Regions from separate parts of the Cellulomonas sp. NS3 genome, predicted to be linked through region 1. Evidence: riboswitches for the same ligand, from Rfam matches in the RefSeq annotation. Region 1 holds a riboswitch; each other region holds the start of a gene.

What was found. Region 1 has a riboswitch for cyclic di-GMP ahead of NXY84_RS08265 (hypothetical protein). Riboswitches for the same ligand answer to the same signal wherever they lie in the genome.
Region 2: linked by a shared signal. The riboswitch ahead of NXY84_RS21710 (PKD domain-containing protein) and the one ahead of NXY84_RS08265 (hypothetical protein) in region 1 are both predicted to bind cyclic di-GMP.
Region 3: linked by a shared signal. The riboswitch ahead of NXY84_RS13565 (BldC family transcriptional regulator) and the one ahead of NXY84_RS08265 (hypothetical protein) in region 1 are both predicted to bind cyclic di-GMP.

The regions. Positions count from the first base shown of each region.
Region 1 is NZ_CP103289.1:1,795,898-1,801,446, forward strand. It holds gene cysK (cysteine synthase A) at 1-206, opposite strand, end outside; gene NXY84_RS08265 (hypothetical protein) at 830-1,792, opposite strand; cyclic di-GMP riboswitch class I at 1,807-1,881, opposite strand; gene NXY84_RS08270 (SGNH/GDSL hydrolase family protein) at 2,204-2,833, opposite strand; gene NXY84_RS08275 (LysE/ArgO family amino acid transporter) at 2,897-3,511, opposite strand; gene NXY84_RS08280 (LysR family transcriptional regulator ArgP) at 3,610-4,494, shown strand; tRNA gene NXY84_RS08285 (tRNA-Gly) at 4,502-4,575, opposite strand; tRNA gene NXY84_RS08290 (tRNA-Pro) at 4,701-4,774, shown strand; gene tig (trigger factor) at 4,986-5,549, shown strand, end outside.
Region 2 is NZ_CP103289.1:472,970-478,518, reverse strand. It holds gene NXY84_RS02205 (glycoside hydrolase family 26 protein) at 1-981, opposite strand, end outside; cyclic di-GMP riboswitch class I at 1,554-1,628, shown strand; gene NXY84_RS21710 (PKD domain-containing protein) at 1,677-3,758, shown strand; gene NXY84_RS02195 (PQQ-dependent sugar dehydrogenase) at 3,845-5,549, opposite strand, start outside.
Region 3 is NZ_CP103289.1:2,957,976-2,963,524, forward strand. It holds gene NXY84_RS13550 (beta-ketoacyl-[acyl-carrier-protein] synthase family protein) at 1-859, shown strand, start outside; gene NXY84_RS13555 (DUF3145 domain-containing protein) at 965-1,465, opposite strand; gene def (peptide deformylase) at 1,725-2,210, opposite strand; gene NXY84_RS13565 (BldC family transcriptional regulator) at 2,475-2,663, opposite strand; cyclic di-GMP riboswitch class I at 2,722-2,796, opposite strand; gene NXY84_RS13570 (EAL domain-containing protein) at 3,332-5,549, shown strand, end outside.

The sequences.
Region 1 (5,549 bases):
ACGATCGTGCCGCCCGCGGGCAGCTCGCCCGACGCCTCGGCGGCGTCGATGATCGCGACGCCGATGCGGTCCTTGACCGAGCTCGCCGGGTTGTAGAACTCGAGCTTGCCGACCACCGTGGCACCGGCGCCCTCGGTCAGCTTGTTGATGCGGACCAGGGGGGTGTTGCCGATGAGCTGCGTCGCGTCGTCGTAGATGCGGGCCATGTCGTCCTCGTCTGTGCGGGGCCACGGGGGGCGTGGCGGGGTGGGGGAGGTGAGCCGGGGGACCGGGAGGGCTCCGGGGTCGCGCGCCGGGGGGTGGGCTCGTCGTCCGGCCGGGCGGCAGGGCGCAGGGCACGCTGCCGGGGAACCGCCGAGCGCCGGGAACAACCGGGGCGGCGCGTGGGGCGAGCGCTGGCGCGGGGGGATGTGCCCGTGCGGGCCTCCCGCTGCCGGGGCAGCGGGAGCGGCCAGCGCTCTAGTGACAGCGACAGCAGGCGGCGGCGACCCGGTCGAGCCGGGCGCACGAGGCCTCGCACGGGACCAGGGCGGTGACGGACGCGCGGCGGAGCAGCACGGTCACCTCTCCTCCCGGTCGGTCATGGACGCGCTGACGCTATCGACAACGTCCCCGCGGTGCAAAGCATGCCCGAGGCGCGGGACATCACCCGCGACGGTGCCGCGACACAGACGCACGACTCGCGGCGCACGGCGCACGACGCACGACGCACGACGCACGACGCACGACGCACGACGCACGACGCACGACGCACGACGAGCGGTGCACGGGAGACCCGTGCACCGCTCGCCGTGCGTGCCCCCTCAGCGAGAGGCCGTGCCGTCCTGCGTCAGCCGCGGGAGATCTTCACCGCCGCGCCGTCCGTGAAGTAGTTGTCGACGTTCCCGATCGTGTTCGTGCTCGGGGCGATGATCGCGCAGCGCGTGTGCCGCGTGTCGAGCCGGAAGACGTTGTTCGTGACGGCGAGACCCACGATGGCCGGGCGGCTGCCGTACGCCACGTTGACGGTGCACCCACCGCCGCCGATCCGGTTGTCGCGGATGGTCACGTCGGACACCGCGGCGCGGTCCTGCGTCGTCTGGACGGCGGAGGAGTACGCACCCTCGATGTTGTTGCGCACGATCCGGATGTTCGAGCCGCCCTGGATCTGCACGCTGTCGGCGTGGCTCGGGCCGCCCTTCTGGTTCGGGTCCTGCGCGTAGAACAGGTTGGCGTGGAGCCACGAGCTCTCGACGAGCACGTTCGAGCCGGTGATGTGGACCGAGTCGATGACGTTGGCGATCTCGGTGCGGCGGACCGTGAAGTTGTGGCCGATGATCCCGTTGATCCACGGCGAGGCCTCGGTCGCGACCAGCTCGCTGTCCTCGACCGTGAAGGGGTGCGCCCCGAGATCGTTGGTGATGAGGCCGAAGCTGCCGGTGATCGGGCGGCCGCGGACGATCGAGCGCTTGATCGTGACGTTCGGCGCCTTGACCTTGATGAACCCGCGGACGTCGACCGCGTCGACGACGGCGCCCGGCGTGGTGACGACCAGGTCACCGGTGACGACCTTGAGGACCGTGCCGGCCGGCACGCCCGTCGTGTCGGGACCGGCGTTGCTGAGGACCGGGATGTCGAGCGCGGTCGGCGCGACGCCGACGGCCGACGCGGGGACGGTCGCGGCGAGCGTCGCGGCGACGCTCAGGCCGGCGACGAGGGCGAGCGAGCGGGCCCGGCGGCGGGACGTGCGGCGGTCGTCACGACCGGCCGTGGCGTCGATGGGCGCGCGGAAGCTACGGACTGCATTGAGCACTGGATTCTCCGTCGTTCGGCAGCCTGGCGAACCTCGTGGGTCCCATGGCTTTGCGTCACTGCCTCGCGGCAGCTTTGCCTTTTCGTGGACAGGAGGACCGTATGCGGTCGCGACCGCGTGCGACAAGAGTCACAGCGCACGGCAGGCGGGTGAAAGATCGCCGACCGGGCGGCGGCGCTCCGGTGTCGGTGATATCGGCCCGTGCGGATCGGGGCGATCGTGCAGGTCACGGGCGTGAGAATGCGCAAGAAGGCGTTGTTTTCGACAAGTTTCGGAACGGCTCCACGCCGCGGTCGCGAGGAGTCCGGAACATCCGTTTGCGGTCGATATCGACAGCGCCGTCGCATTCACGGACGGGTGCACCCGGAGGGGTGGTGCGGGCGCTCGTCCGCCGGTGCCCCTGCAGGGCCCTCAGCGGAGCCCGAGGGCGTCGAGCCACGCCTGGGCGAGCAGGCCGTGCCCGGCGGGGGTGGGGTGCACGCCGTCGTACGCCCACGCGGCCGGCGTGGTGCGGACGGAGGCTGCGGCGAACAGGCCGTCGGCCGGCACGAGCGTCGCGCGGAACTCCGCGGCGAGCCGGCGGACGACCCCGATGCGCGGGTCGAGGTCCTCGCGCCAGCCGTGCTGCGCCTCCTCGACGGGCACGACGAACGGCTCGACGAGCACCAGACGTGCGCCGAGGCGGTCGCGCGCGGAGTCGAGCATCGCGCGGTAGTCCTCCTCGTACGCGTCGACCGACGTGGAGCGACCCGCGTCGTAGCGGCGCCACGTGTCGTTGATGCCGACGAGCACCGAGATCACCGTCGGCTCGAGCGCGAGGGCGTCGGCCTCCCAGCGGTCCCGCAGCTGGCGCGCGGTGTCCCCGCCGACCCCGCGGTTGAGGAACGTCAGGCCCAGGTCGGGCCGCCGCGCGCCGGCGAGCGCGGCGACGAGCATCGCGTACCCGTGCCCGAGGCTCGCCGGGTCGCGGCGGTCGCGGCCCCCGTCGGTGATGGAGTCGCCGGTCAAGAGGATGCGGTCGCCCGCCTCGAGAAGCGTCATGCCCGGAGTGCAGCACAGGCGCCCGGGACGGACAAGCCGGTCGGGCGCCGTCGACGAGGCCGGTCAGGCGGCGACCACGAGCGAGACCGCGAGCGCCGCCATCACGACCGCGACGAGGGCGTCGAGGACCTGCCACGCGCGCGGCCGCGCGAACAGCGGGGCGAGCCGGCCCGCCCCGAAGCCGAGCGTGACGAACCAGCCGATGCTCGCGGCGACCGCCCCGGCGGCGAAGGCCCACGGCCGGTCCTGCTGGTGCGCGACCGAGCCGAGCAGCACCACGGTGTCGAGGTACACGTGCGGGTTGAGGAACGTCAGGGCGGCGCACGTGAGCAGCACGCGGGCGCGTCCGCCCGGGGCGTCGTCCGCGGCGGGCTGCAGCGTCGCGGGCCGCAGCGCGCGGCGTGCGGCGCTGATCGCGAACCAGCCGAGGAACGCCGCACCGCCGTACCGCACGGCGGTCATGACCGTCTCGTGAGCCGTGAGCACCGGTCCCAGTCCGGCGACGCCCGCGGTGACGAGCGCGGCGTCGGCGAGCGCGCACACCAGCACGACGCCGAGCACGTGCTCGCGGCGCAGGCCCTGCCGGAGCACGAACGCGTTCTGCGCGCCGATCGCCACGATGAGGCCGAGGCCCGTCACGAGGCCGACGAGCGCGTCGGCGGGCGCGGAGGCGCTCACGGGTGGGCCCGGAGGTGCGAGGAAGCCATGGCCCGACGGTAGGCAGCCTGGCGCGTGCAGACCAGCGAATCATCCGCACGGATCGTTAGCATCGCTTCATGGACCTGGACCCCGCGCAGCTCAAGGCGCTCGCCGCCGTGGTCGACGAGGGCAGCTTCGAGGGCGCGGCGCGGGCGCTGAACGTCACGCCGTCCGCCGTGAGCCAGCGCATCAAGGCGCTCGAGCGGGCCGCCGGCCACGTCGTCGTGCGGCGGGCCCGGCCGTGCGAGCCCACCGTCCCGGGCCGCGCCCTGCTCCGCCTCGCGCGCGAGTGGAGCGTGCTGGAGGCGGAGGCCGCGGGCGTCCTCGGGGGCGACGACCCGGACGCGCACGTCCGGCTCGCGATCGCCGTCAACGCCGACTCGCTGTCCACGTGGTTCCCGCCGGTGCTCGCGGGCCTCCCGGCGCACGTCCTGCTCGACGTGCGCCGCGAGGACCAGGACCACTCGGCGGCGCTGCTGCGCGAGGGCTCGGTCATGGCCGCGGTGACGACCGACAGCGCCCCCGTGCAGGGCTGCCGCGTGCACCACCTCGGCGACATGCGGTACCTCGCCGTCGCCGCCCCGGGCTTCGTCGCGCGGTGGCTCCCGGACGGGCCGGCGCCCGAGGCGCTCGGGCGTGCCCCGCTGCTCGCATTCACCGGCAAGGACGCGCTGCAGGACCGCTTCGCGGCGCAGGTCACCGGGCGCCGCGTCGACCCGCCGCGGCACCTCGTGCCGTCGAACCACGCGTTCGTCGAGCTGGTCGCGCGCGGTCTGGGCTGGGGGATGGTGCCCGAGCAGGCCGCACGGGCCGGCGTCTCGCGGGGCGACCTCGTCGAGCTCGCCGCGGGGCACCACCTCGACGTGCCGCTGTACTGGCAGCACTGGAAGGTCGGCTCGCACTGGCTGGGGGTGCTGACGGGGCGCGTCGTCGACCACGCGGGCGTCGAGCTGCGCCGGTAGGCAGGGGTGGAGCGGGTGACGAGAATCGAACTCGCGTAGCCAGTTTGGAAGACTGGGGCTCTACCATTGAGCTACACCCGCACGGCCGGCTCACGCCGGACCAGCGGCCCCAGGTTAGCGGCTCCGCGCAGCGCCGTGCGACGCGCCCGTCCCGCCCCGGCCCGCGCGGCCCTGCCCGCCCGCGGCGCCACTAGACTCGGCCCGCACGGGATGTGGCGCAGGTTGGTAGCGCGTCCGCTTTGGGAGCGGAAGGTCGTGGGTTCGAATCCCGCCATCCCGACTCGTGCGGCCGGCCAGGCCCGCGACGTCCTGCGCCGACCGGGCGGTCCGCGCGCGTGACCTGGCGGCTTGGGGCGTCGGAGCGGGTGACGTAGGATCGAGGGTCGCCAGCGTGCGGTCACCTGCCGGGCTGCCTGGCGCGGGGCCGCGCGTCGGCCCCGGAGATCGCCGGAGTCGCCGGCGCCCGCCCCGACCAGTTGGAGATCATCGAAGTGAAGAGCGCCGTCGAGACCCTGGACGCCACCAAGGTCAAGCTGACCGTCGAGGTGCCGTACGACGAGCTCAAGCCGAGCATCGACCACGCCTACCAGCACATCGCTGAGCAGGTCACGGTCCCCGGCTTCCGCAAGGGCAAGGTGCCCCCGCGCATCATCGACCAGCGCGTCGGTCGCGTGGCCGTGATCGAGCACGCCGTCAACGAGGGCCTCTCGGGCTTCTACGCCGCGGCCGTCCGCGAGAACAAGCTGCGCCCGCTCGGCCAGCCCGAGGTCGAGGTCACCAAGGTCCCCGCGCTGACCGCCGCCCCCGCGGGCGAGGAGGGCGAGCTGCACTTCACCGCCGAGGTCGAGGTCCGGCCCGAGATCACCGTCCCCGAGCTCGACTCCCTGACGATCTCGGTCGACGACGTCACCGTCACCGACGAGGACGTCGCGACCCGCCTCGACGCGCTGCGCGAGCGCTTCGGCACGCTCGTCGGCGTGGACCGCCCGGCGGCCGAGGGCGACTTCGTCGTGCTCGACCTCGAGGCGACCATCGACGGCGAGCAAGTCGACTCG
Region 2 (5,549 bases), 1.3 Mb from region 1:
CATCTGCACGTACTCGCCCTTCTTGTTCCCGTTGATGCTCTTGCCGTCCCACCCGCGGACCTCGGACCACGGGTACCAGGTCCCGTTCATCTCGTGGTTGAAGCGCAGGACGAGCGGGAGGCCGGTCGCGGCGATGTCGCGGGCGTACTTGCGCAGGTACTCGTCGTGCTGGCCGTTGATGATCGAGCCGAGCGAGTACTCGGGCGCCTCCGCAGAGATGGCACCGACCTGGCTCTGGCTCTCCCACGTGAGCAGCGGGATCTGGCCGCGGCTCCACGCCTGCTGGACGGCGTCCGGACGGAAGTCGGTGTCCCACGACTGGAAGTAGCCGCTGACGTCGGCGTCGCGGTTCACGGCCGCCTGCACGCCGTTGAACTCGCCGTAGTCGAACGGGCTCTGCGTCGTGTAGAGGCCGAAGAGCTGGCTCGCCGCGATGATGTCCGCCTTGGTCATCGACGCGGTGACCGGGGGCGCCTGGTGGCCCTTGGGGTTCTGCACCTTGTAGGTGAGCTCACCGAGCTGCTTCTTGAGGTCCGCGATCTGCGCGGTCGCGACCTTGGTCGCGGCGTTCTGGCGCTCGCGCGTGGCCTTGAGCGTGCCGTTGACGAGGTTCGCGGCGTCCTTCTGCTCCGCCGCCTCGGCCTCCGCGCGACCGAGCTCCTGCTGCGTCTGCACGAGCTTCGCCTCGAGCTCGGTGATCTGCTTCTTCAGGTCCTCCGCGCGGGCGAGCTGGACCGTGTCGCCGACCTGGGGCCGCGGCGCGCTGAGCTTCGCCTCCATCTCCTCGAGCTGGGAGCTGAGGTCGCGCGAGCGCGCCTGCTCGGTCTGGAGGGCCACCTCGGTCGCGCTCGGCCCGTTCCACACGTACTGGCCCTGCGGGGACAGCAGCGCAATGGCGCCGACGGCAAGAAGTGAGACGGTGATCACAGAAGCGAGCACGCGATGGCGGCGCGTGAACTTGAACGGATAGTCGGAAAACATCTGCGGGTGCCTCCACGGCGATGGTCTTCACGGCGCGCCCGGGTCGTGCGGTCCGGACTGCGTGCGGGTCGTGAGCACGTGTGCTCGTCGGGCGTGAGCGCAGACGCACGGATGTGCGGCCGTCGCGTTCGACATGGCGCGGAGCCCCTCCCGAGGCCCGGCCGTGCCGGAGCGCGACGTCCGTGTCGCGGTGCGTGTCCTGCTCCAGCACGGCGACAGACCGTGCTGACCTGCGACGATGGGTGAGAGACAGCGTCGCCGCGGGTTACCGGGACCGTGGGGGGACGTGTCCCCTGCCGTGTCGCCCTGCCCTGCGTGCGGCGGCGACCGCGCCAGACGGCCCAACCTCGGCGCCGGCCTGCGGCGCCGAACTCGGTTCCCCCCGGAAGCCCTGTGCGGTAGGTCCTCATGGTGCACAGGAATCACTCGAAAGAGCAAGAACCCTGCACGGAACACGGTCGTATATCCGAATTGCCCGGGTGCACGTGAGTCATCGCCGGCGCGCACACGCGTCCCCTTGGTCCGGTTTATGTGACTGGATTAACACGAACGGCGCACGTACGCTCGACGAGTCCACGAAAAGGCAAACCTGCCGCGAGGCAGGGACGCAAAGCCATGGGGCCCATGCGGTCCGCCAGGCTGCCGAACGACAGGGGATCCCCGTGCAACGCCGCCTCCCTGCGCAGGGCCGCACCGTGCCCGCGCCCACCCGCACCGCCTCCACCCGCACCGCCGCCACCCGCGCCGCGCGCAGCCGCACCGCACGCGCCGTCGTGGCGACGGCCGCGCTCGCGGGTCTGCTCACGGCGGCCGTCGTGCCGCCGTCGACCGCCGCCAGCCGCCACGTCGTCGAGCCGTCACCGGCGCCGACGGTCTCGCCCACGGCCGAACCGACGCCCACGGCGTCACCCACGCCCACTCCCTCGGCCGAGCCGACGCTCAGCCCCTCGCCCACGGCCGACCCGACGCTCAGCCCCACGCCCGGGCCGTCCGAGCCCACCCCCGACGCCACCCCGAAGCCGGGCGCCGACGCCGCGAACGACTGGGCCGAGGACGCCCTGACCCCGGACGACGGCCTGCTCTTCGGCGCGTCGGTCGCGCGGGGCACGCACCCGAGCGTCGACGCCGCCGTCTCGGCGTTCGAGGCGTCGGTCGGGCGCAAGCTCGACGTGCACCGCTGGTACAGCCTGTGGGACGAGCTGCCGTCGACGCCGCTCACCACGACGGTCCAGCGCGGCCGCACGCCGATGCTCTCGGTGTCGTCGAAGAAGATCGACGGCACCAAGATCTCGTGGGCCGCCGTCGCGAGCGGCGCCCACGACGCGCAGATCGTCCAGCACGCCGACGCCGTCAAGGCCCTGCGCGTGCCGATGTACGTGTCGTTCCAGCACGAGCCCGACTACTCCCCCGGATTCGGCGACGCGGCCGACTACCGCGCCGCGTTCCGCCACTACGTCGAGGTGTTCCGCGCGCAGGGCGTGACGAACGCCGTGTGGACGTGGATCGTGACGCCGACGCCCTTCGCGCCGTACGCGGCCGTGAGCGCCGACGCGCTGTACCCCGGCGACGACGTCGTCGACCAGATCGCGCTCGACGCCTACAACTGGTTCGGGTGCTCGACGAACGGCCAGACGGCGTGGGCGTCGATGTCCCGCACCGCGTCGGCGTTCCGGGCCTTCGGTCAGGCGCACGGCAAGGAGCTCGTCATCGCCGAGTGGGGCTCGGTCGAGGACCCCGCGGTGCCCGGCCGCAAGGCCGCGTGGCTGCGCGAGTCCATGGCGACGCTCGAGTCGTGGCCCGAGGTCACCGCGGTCCTGTACTTCCACCACCACGGCAGCTGCTCGTGGTTCGTGGACTCGACGCCGAGCTCGCTCGAGGCGTTCGCGGACATCGCCGACTCCCCGGCGACGCACACCCGCCCGTCGGCGTTCCTGCAGGCGTCCACGACGCACGGGACGGCGCCCCTGACGGTCACGTTCGACGCGTCGCGCTCGTCGGGCGCGCGTGGCGGGGCCGGGGAGCACGTCGCGAGCTGGTCGCTGACCTACGGGGACGGGACCACCGAGAGCGGCACGGGAGCACCGCCGTCGACCCTCAGGCACGTGTTCGGCCCGGGCGACCACAGCGCACGGCTCACCGTCACCGACACCGCGGGCGGCACGAGCACCGACTCGGTCGCGATCACCGCGGCGGAGCCCCCGACCGGGACGCTCGACCAGAAGGACGTCACGGACACCTCGGCGACGCTCTACGCGTGGGTCGACCTGCACGGGTACGCGGGCACCGTGCGCTTCCAGTACGGGCGGACGCTCGAGTACCTCGGGGGCGACTCGACGGTCGACGTGCCGGCCGTGCCGTACGTGAAGACCACGAGCCAGCCCATCGCCGGGATCCGGCCCGGGACGACCTACTACTGGAAGGCGACCATCACGTCGCCGGCCGGCACCACCGAGCTGACCCGCACGTTCGAGACCGCGGGCGCGCCGACGTCATCGAACCAGTTCACGGCCTCGTCGACGTCCACGTCGACGACCTTCAAGGCGCAGGTGCACCCGCACCGGCTCACCACCACGGCGTGGATCGAGTGGGGCCGGACGACCGCGCTCGGCACGTCCTCGCCGGTCACGACGCTGCCCGCGCTGACCTACGAGAAGACGGTCGCGAGCAACCTCGTGACGGGTCTCGCGCCGCGCACGACGTACTACTACCGGGTCGTCGCCACGAACGCGCAGGGCACGCTGTACGGGCCGGTGCGCTCGTTCACGACGCCGCGCTGAGCAGCCGGCCGGGCAGGTCGCGGGCGCACGCGACCTGCCCCGCGGCGCCGGGCCGCTCCCTTCCCGGAGCGGCCCGGCGCCTCCGCTCAGCGCGGGCGCAGCTGGCTCGCCGGCACGATCTCCGACACCTGCGACGCGCTCGACCAGCGCAGCTGGATGGTCGCGTCGAGCCGGTCGTCGAAGTACTCGAGCCGGACGGGCACGGCCTGCCCCGCCGTCAGGGCGACCGTCCCGGTGTCGACGCGCGGCGCGTGCCGGGTCCACTGGTCGATGATCAGCCGCCCGTCGACCCACAGCCGCACCCCGTCGTCGCTCGTCGTCGCGAACGTGTACGTCTGGGTGTGCCGGGGCACGACGGAGCCGGTCCACCGCACGGAGAAGGTGTCGGCGCCGATGCCGGCGACGGGCGCGGCGGCCCCCCAGCGGAAGCCGACCGTCGGGTCGACGCGCGTGACGCTCGTGCCCGTGAGGTCGGCGTTGTCGAAGTAGGTGCCGAGCAGCCCGCGCTGCGTGAGGGTCGCCGTCAGGGTCGTCGCCGTGGCGGGGGTCCGCCACACCCGGTCGCCCGCGGTCGAGCCGTCCGACCATCGGTCGAGCACGAACGGGACGCCCTGGGCGTCGGTCTGCGCCGGCACGCCGAGCCGCAGGTCGAAGCCCGCCCAGGAGGTCAACGTCGTCGGGCCGGTCACGGTCTGCCCGTTGACCGTGAGCGTCCGGCCGGCCGGCGCCGTCGCGAGCGTCACGGCGACCTTCTGCGGCTGCAGGTCGCGCGTGACGGTCGTGGAGACGCCCTGCGAGTCCGTCGCGGTCAGGCTGACCCGGAGGTAGCTGTTGGCCGCGGCCGCGAGGTCCTCGGGCCCCGGAGCGGTGAACGTGAGCTCGTTGCCGGGCGCCGGGGCGAGGAAGGGGTGCGTGTGCTGGTCGTGCACCCGGATCACCGACCAGCTCAGGCGTGACCCGGGCAGCCCGCCGTCCTGCGCGTCGGTCGCCGTGCCGCTCAGCCGCACGGTGCTGCCGACCGCGAACGTCGCGCCCGCCGCCGGGGAGGTCATCGTCACCGTGGGCGCGGTGTTGCCGGAGCTGATCCGCGTCGTCACCGGGGTGGACGTCGCGCCCGCGGCGTCCCGGACGCGCAGCGTCGCGGTCCACGTGCCCGCGGCGTAGACGTGCTGCACCGTCGGGCTCGTGGTCGTCGCGTCGGGCGTGCCGTCGCCGAACGACCACAGGTAGGTGAGCGCGCCACCGTCGGGGTCGCTGCTGCGCGAGCCGTCGAGCGTCGTCGTGAGCGGCGCGGGCCCGGTCGCCGGGGAGGCGGAGACGACCGCCGTCGGCACCCGGTTCGCCGTGCCGGTGTACGCGATCCGGCGGATCTCGCCGCCGTTGGCGTACGTCGTGTAGTACAGCGCCTGGCTGCCGGCGTGCGGCCCGAACTCGAGGTGCACCGCGCCGCCGAGCCCCGTCGCGAGGTCCGTGCGCGTCCCGCCGACGAGCATCATGATCTTGCCGCACACGTAGTCCGCGAAGAGGTACGCCGAGTCGTAGGCGGCCGGCCACGCGCCGTTCGGCACGAACGCGCCGCCGGTGATCGAGCCGCAGCCCGTCGGGCGGCCGTAGTCGTGGATCGGGTTCGTCATCCCCGCGGGGAGCGGCCCGCCGCAGTTCGTCGTCGAGCCGGTCTGCGCGCAGTGCCCCTCCCGCACCGGCCAGCCGTAGTCGGCGCCCGCGGTGCCGAGGTCGATCTCCTCCCACGAGTTCTGGCCCACGTCGTTGACGTGGAACACCGTGCCCGCG
Region 3 (5,549 bases), 1.2 Mb from region 1:
CCTGCCCATGACCGTCCCCATGCTCATGCCCAACTCCCCGGCCGCCTACGTCGAGCTCGAGCTCGGCGCCCGTGCCGGTGCGCACGCGCTGGTCTCGGCGTGCGCGTCGGGCGCCGAGGCGATCGGGTACGCGGTCGAGATGATCCGCTCGGGCCGCGCCGACGTCGTCGTCGCCGGCGGCACCGAGGCGGCGATCCACCCCATGCCGCTCGCGGCGTTCGCGGCGTCGCGCACGCTGTCGACGCGCAACGACGACCCCGCCGCCGCGTCCCGGCCGTACGACACCGGGCGGGACGGGTTCGTGCTCGGTGAGGGCGCCGGCATCGTGGTGCTCGAGAGCGCCGAGCACGCGGCCGCCCGCGGCGCACGCGTCTACGCGAAGGTCGCCGGGGTCGGCCTGTCCGCCGACGGCTACCACCTGACGTCCCCCGAGCCGTCGGGGCGCGGTCAGATCTCCGCGATGCGCTCGGCGCTCACGGACGCGGGCATCGACCCCACCGACGTGCGGCACGTCAACGCGCACGCCACGTCGACGGTCGTCGGCGACCTCATCGAGGCGCGGGGCGTCCGCGACGTGCTCGGCGCGGCCGCGGACCAGGTCGCGTTGTCGGCCACGAAGTCGATGACGGGTCACCTGCTCGGCGGAGCGGGCGCGCTCGAGACCATCTTCACGGTGCTCGCGCTGCACGAGCGCACGGCTCCCCCGACGATCAACGTCGCGGACCCGGACCCCGAGCTCGTGCTCGACCTGGTCCGCGACACTCCGCGCGCCCTCCCGGCCGACGGTCAGCTCGCCGCGATCAACAACTCGTTCGGGTTCGGCGGCCACAACGTCGCCCTCGTGGTCACGACGGCCTGACGCCCCGCACGACGACGCCCGGCCACCGCGACCCGTGAGGGTGCGGTGGCCGGGCGTGGTCGTGCGCCGCGTGGCCGGCGTCGCGGCTCAACCGCCGACGGCCGTTCAGCCCACCCGGTGCAGCCAACGGACGGGCGCCCCGGCACCGGCGTAGCGGAACGGCTCGAGCTCGTCGTCCCACGCCTGCCCGAGCGCGAGGTCGAGCTCGGCGCGCAGGCGTGCCGGATCGGCGGCGTGCACGAGGGCGGCACGGATGCGGTCCTCGGGCACGACGACGTTGCCGTGCACGTCGGTCTGGGCGTGGAAGATGCCGAGCTCGGGCGTGTGGCTCCAGCGCGAGCCGTCGGTGCCGTGGCTGGACTCCTCGGTCACCTCGTAGCGCAGGTGGGTCCACCCGCGCAGCGCCGAGGCCAGGCGCGCGCCCGTCCCCTGGGCACCCTGCCAGGACAGCTCTGCCCGGTACATCCCCGGCGCCGCGGGCTGCGGCGTCCAGTCCAGGGACACGCGTGTGCCCAGCACGTTGCCTGCCGCCCACTCCATGTGGGGGCAGAGCGCACGTGGCGCTGAGTGCACGAAAAGTACACCGCGGGTGATCGCACCTGCCATGTCGCCCTCCTGACGGCTCGAGGTTCGTCTTCCCCAACGACCTCGTCCCGCAGACAGGAGTGCACCACGGCCTCGCGGCGTGCTGGTGACAGCATGCATGATCCGGCTGGTCGGACGCCAGCGAATCCGGCTTCGCCACCCGGACGTGCACCGGTCCGGCGTGCGGACCGTCCAGGTTCGCCCCGATACGTCGGGATCAGGACCCGGACGGGCGACGGACGGCGCCGGACCGGAACGGGTGTCCGGGGCGGCGTCCGCGTCAGAGCTGGTCGCGGATCGCGCGCATCGCCTTCTTGCGGACCGACCGCTCGAGCCGGTCGAGGTACAGGTAGCCGTCGAGGTGGTCCACCTCGTGCTGGAGGCACCGCGCCATGAGCTCGGTGCCCTCGACGACGACCTCGCGGCCGTCGAGGTCCTCGCCGACGACCCGGGCGTACCAGGCGCGCTTCGTCGGGTACCAGAGGCCGGGCACCGAGAGGCAGCCCTCGTCCCCGTCCTGGTAGTCCTCGGACAGCTCGACGATGCGCGGGTTGAGCACGTAGCCGATCTCGTCGTCGATGTTCCACGAGAAGGCGCGGAGCCCGACGCCGATCTGGTTGGCGGCGAGGCCGGCCCGACCCTCGTGGTCGACGGTCTCGAGCAGGTCCGTCACGAGGGAGCGCACCCGGTCGTCGACGGTCGTGATCGGGTCGCAGGGGGTGCGCAGGACCGGGTCGCCGACCGTGCGGATCTCTCTCATCGCCATGCCCACGATTGTTTCATGCGGGGCTGTCCTGCTCGGGCACTCCGGCGGTCGGGGGTGTGAACCGCGCGGGCCGGACGCGCCTCCGAGCCGCCGCCCTCGCGCCCGCGCGGCTCCGCCGCCCACCGCACCCCTGCGGCGCACCAAGGACGGGACTGCATTCGAGTGACCCAGGTCACGTGAATTGGACGCGTGCACGACGAAAGGCCCGGGAACATTTCCCCGGGCCTTTCGGCGAGAAGCTGCGCGTGACGCGCGGGTGGTCGCTCAGGCGTCGGAACGCTGCTGCGGGACGCCCGTGAGGAGCTGGCGGACCTCGTTCTCGTGGAAGCGGCGGTGCCCACCGAGCGTCCGGACGGCCGAGAGCTTGCCGGCCTGCGCCCAGCGCGTGACGGTCTTCGGGTCGACGCGGAACATCGCTGCGACCTCACCCGGGGTGAGCAGAGCGCCCGGCATCGAGGCGGACTCGGAACGGTTGGGGGTGGTGATGGCCATGATGACAACTCTCCTGTCGTTCGGTAGCTCGGCTGACCCCTGAGGCCCCGTGGCTTTGCGTCCCCACCTTGCGGCGGGTTTGCCGTTTCTCGCTGACGTCCTCAACTATGCATGAACCCGGACAACTTCGCAACAACCCCCCGAGGGTGAAACGAACCGCCCAGGGGGCCGATCGGGTGAATCGATGCGCTTCGACGCTGCACATAACACGCTTCACCGGGGCGCGCATCCTGACCGCCGCCGGACCTGCGGATGGGCCGGAGCAGACGCCCCCATGACGATCTCTCGCCCTCCCGCCGGATTGGTCCTACCCTTGACCCAACGCCCAGGCGCGAGCGGGGCGGGTCGCCAGGTGACCACGGCGGGTGACGGGCGCCTCATCTTGTGCGGGTGAGGCGCCCGAACGCCGTCCTCCTCCGTCGCCGAACGTGACCGAGACGCGTGTCACCCCGTGCCCCAGGGCCCTCACCGTCGCGGCGGACCGTGGAGTCCGCACCCGGGTGCCGCGGCGGCGTCGGCACCCGTGCCCCGCACGGGCCCTGACCTGCGGCTCTCCCCTCAAGAAGCCGCCGCTCGTGCCGATGCTCCCTCCGGAGAGCCCCCACGTGGCTCGCAGCCGGAGGAGTCACGTGCCGCACACCTGGACCGTCCTCGCGCTCGCGCGCCACATCGGCGGGTTCTACCACGGTGAGCTGCTCGCCGGGCTGGTGCAGGAGGTGACCGCGCAGGGCGGTCGCGTCGTCGTGGCCCAGACCGCACCCGAGAAGCCCGAGCTCGACGAGACCGTCGTCGGCGAGACCGCGCTCTCGGTCGCGTGGGACGAGGCCGACGCGGTCGTCACGATCGCCCTCAGCGCGAGCGCGGCCTTCCTCGAGCGGATGCTCGAGCTCGGCAAGCCCGTCGTGCTCACGAGCCAGCGGGTCGACGGCGTCGAGGCGCCCGTCGCGCTGCCGGACAACCACGGCGGCATCCACGCGGCCGTGGAGCACCTGCGCGCGCACGGGCACACCCGCATCGGGTTCGTCGGGGACCTGCGGCAGTACGACTACCAGGAGCGCCACCTCGCGTACCGGGACGCGCTCGCCGCGCACGGGCTCACCCCGCGCGACGAGCTGCTGGTCGTGGCGCGGGACTGGTCGGAGGCCGCGGGCGAGGAGGCCGCCCGCGCGCTGCTCGACCGTCCCGATCGGCCCGACGCGGTGGTCACCGCGTCCGGGCACAACGCGATCGGTCTCATCCGCGGGCTCGCCGCCGCGGGGGTGCGCGTGCCCGAGGACGTCGCGGTCCTCGCGTTCGACAACGTCGAGCAGGGCGCGTACGCGACCCCGAGCCTGTCGAGCGTGCACCAGCGGTTCGACGAGGTCGGGGCGCTGGCCGGGTCGCTCGTCATGCGCGCCCTGCGAGGCGAGCACGTGCCCGCGGGCAGCCACGTCGCCGAGGCCACGGTCGTCGTCCCGCGCGGCTCGTGCGGGTGCCGCAACGACGTGCTCACCGCCCGGTCGGCCCCTGGGTCCCGCGCCGCCGGCGTACCCGTGCAGCCCGACGACCTCCACCGCACCCTGTCGACCCTGCTCGCCGGGCAGCACCCCGGGACCGTCACCCCCGACGCGACGGTGGGCCTCGCCCGCGAGCTCGAGCGCCTCCTGCAGCGCGGCGACGACCTGACCGGGGCGGACCTCGACGGGCTGCTCGCGCTCATGCGCGACGTCGCACCCGGGGACGACGCGCTGCACCGGGTCACCTCGGTGCTCACCGAGCACGTGCAGCGGTTGATGAGCACGGGGAGCTCCACGGGCGCGAGCCCGCACGCCGCCGCCCTGAGCCGGGTCGCCGCGGCGCTCTGGCAGCTGCAGAACCACGGCTCGGTGCAGCAGGCGCACGTCCTCGCCCACCACGTGCTCGAGGGCTCCGACGTCGCGGCGGCGCTGCTGCGCGCCGACGCGGACGCGGCGCGCGGGCTCGGCTGGCTCGCGCAGACCCACTCGCGCGCGGGGCTGCTCGCGCTGTGGGACGACGCCGCGCCCGGTTCGCCGCTGCGGCTCGCGGGGGTCCACGACCCCGACGGTCTCCTCGACCACCGCGTCGGCGACGAGCTCGACTGGCGCCGGTTCCCGCCGTCCGACCTCGTCGGGGCCGCCGACGGCGCCCAGGGCGAGGTGTGCCTCGTCGTGCCGATCCGGACCCCGGCGCGGCGCTGGGGGCTCCTCGCCGTCCTCGGCGTCGTGAACTCCCGGTCGAGCCACGAGGCGTACCACCACTGGGCCACGCTTCTCGCCTCCGTGCTCGAGGGCGAGGAGCTCGCGCTCAGCGCGCGCGCGAGCGAGGCCCGGTACGCGCACGCCGCGCGCGCCGCGAACGACGGCCTCTGGGAGCTCGACGTCGCCACGCGCGCCATGCACGTCTCGCCGCGGGGCCGCCAGCTCCTCGGCCTCGACGCCGACGCGCCCGCGCGCCTGGAGCGCTGGACCGAGGTGACGCACCCCGAGGACCAGGAGCGCGTGCGCGCCTCCTTCGCGCAGGCGCTCGACACCCCCGAGGTCCCCGTCGAGGTCGAGTACCGCCTGCGCAGGCCCGACGGGACGTACCGGTGGCTGCTCAGCCGCGGCCTCGGCGTCGCCGCCGGGCCCTCCGGACGTGCGGCCCGGCTCGTCGGCTCGCTGAGCGACATCCACCCGCGCAAGGAGCTCGAGGAGCAGCTGCGCGCGGCCGCTCTCTACGACCACCTGACCGGCCTGCCGAACCGGCGGCTCTTCCTCGAGCGCCTGACGGCGGCCGTCGAGCAGCACCGCCGCGAGCCCGGGTCGCGGTTCGCCGTCCTGTTCTTCGACCTCGACGGGTTCAAGCTGG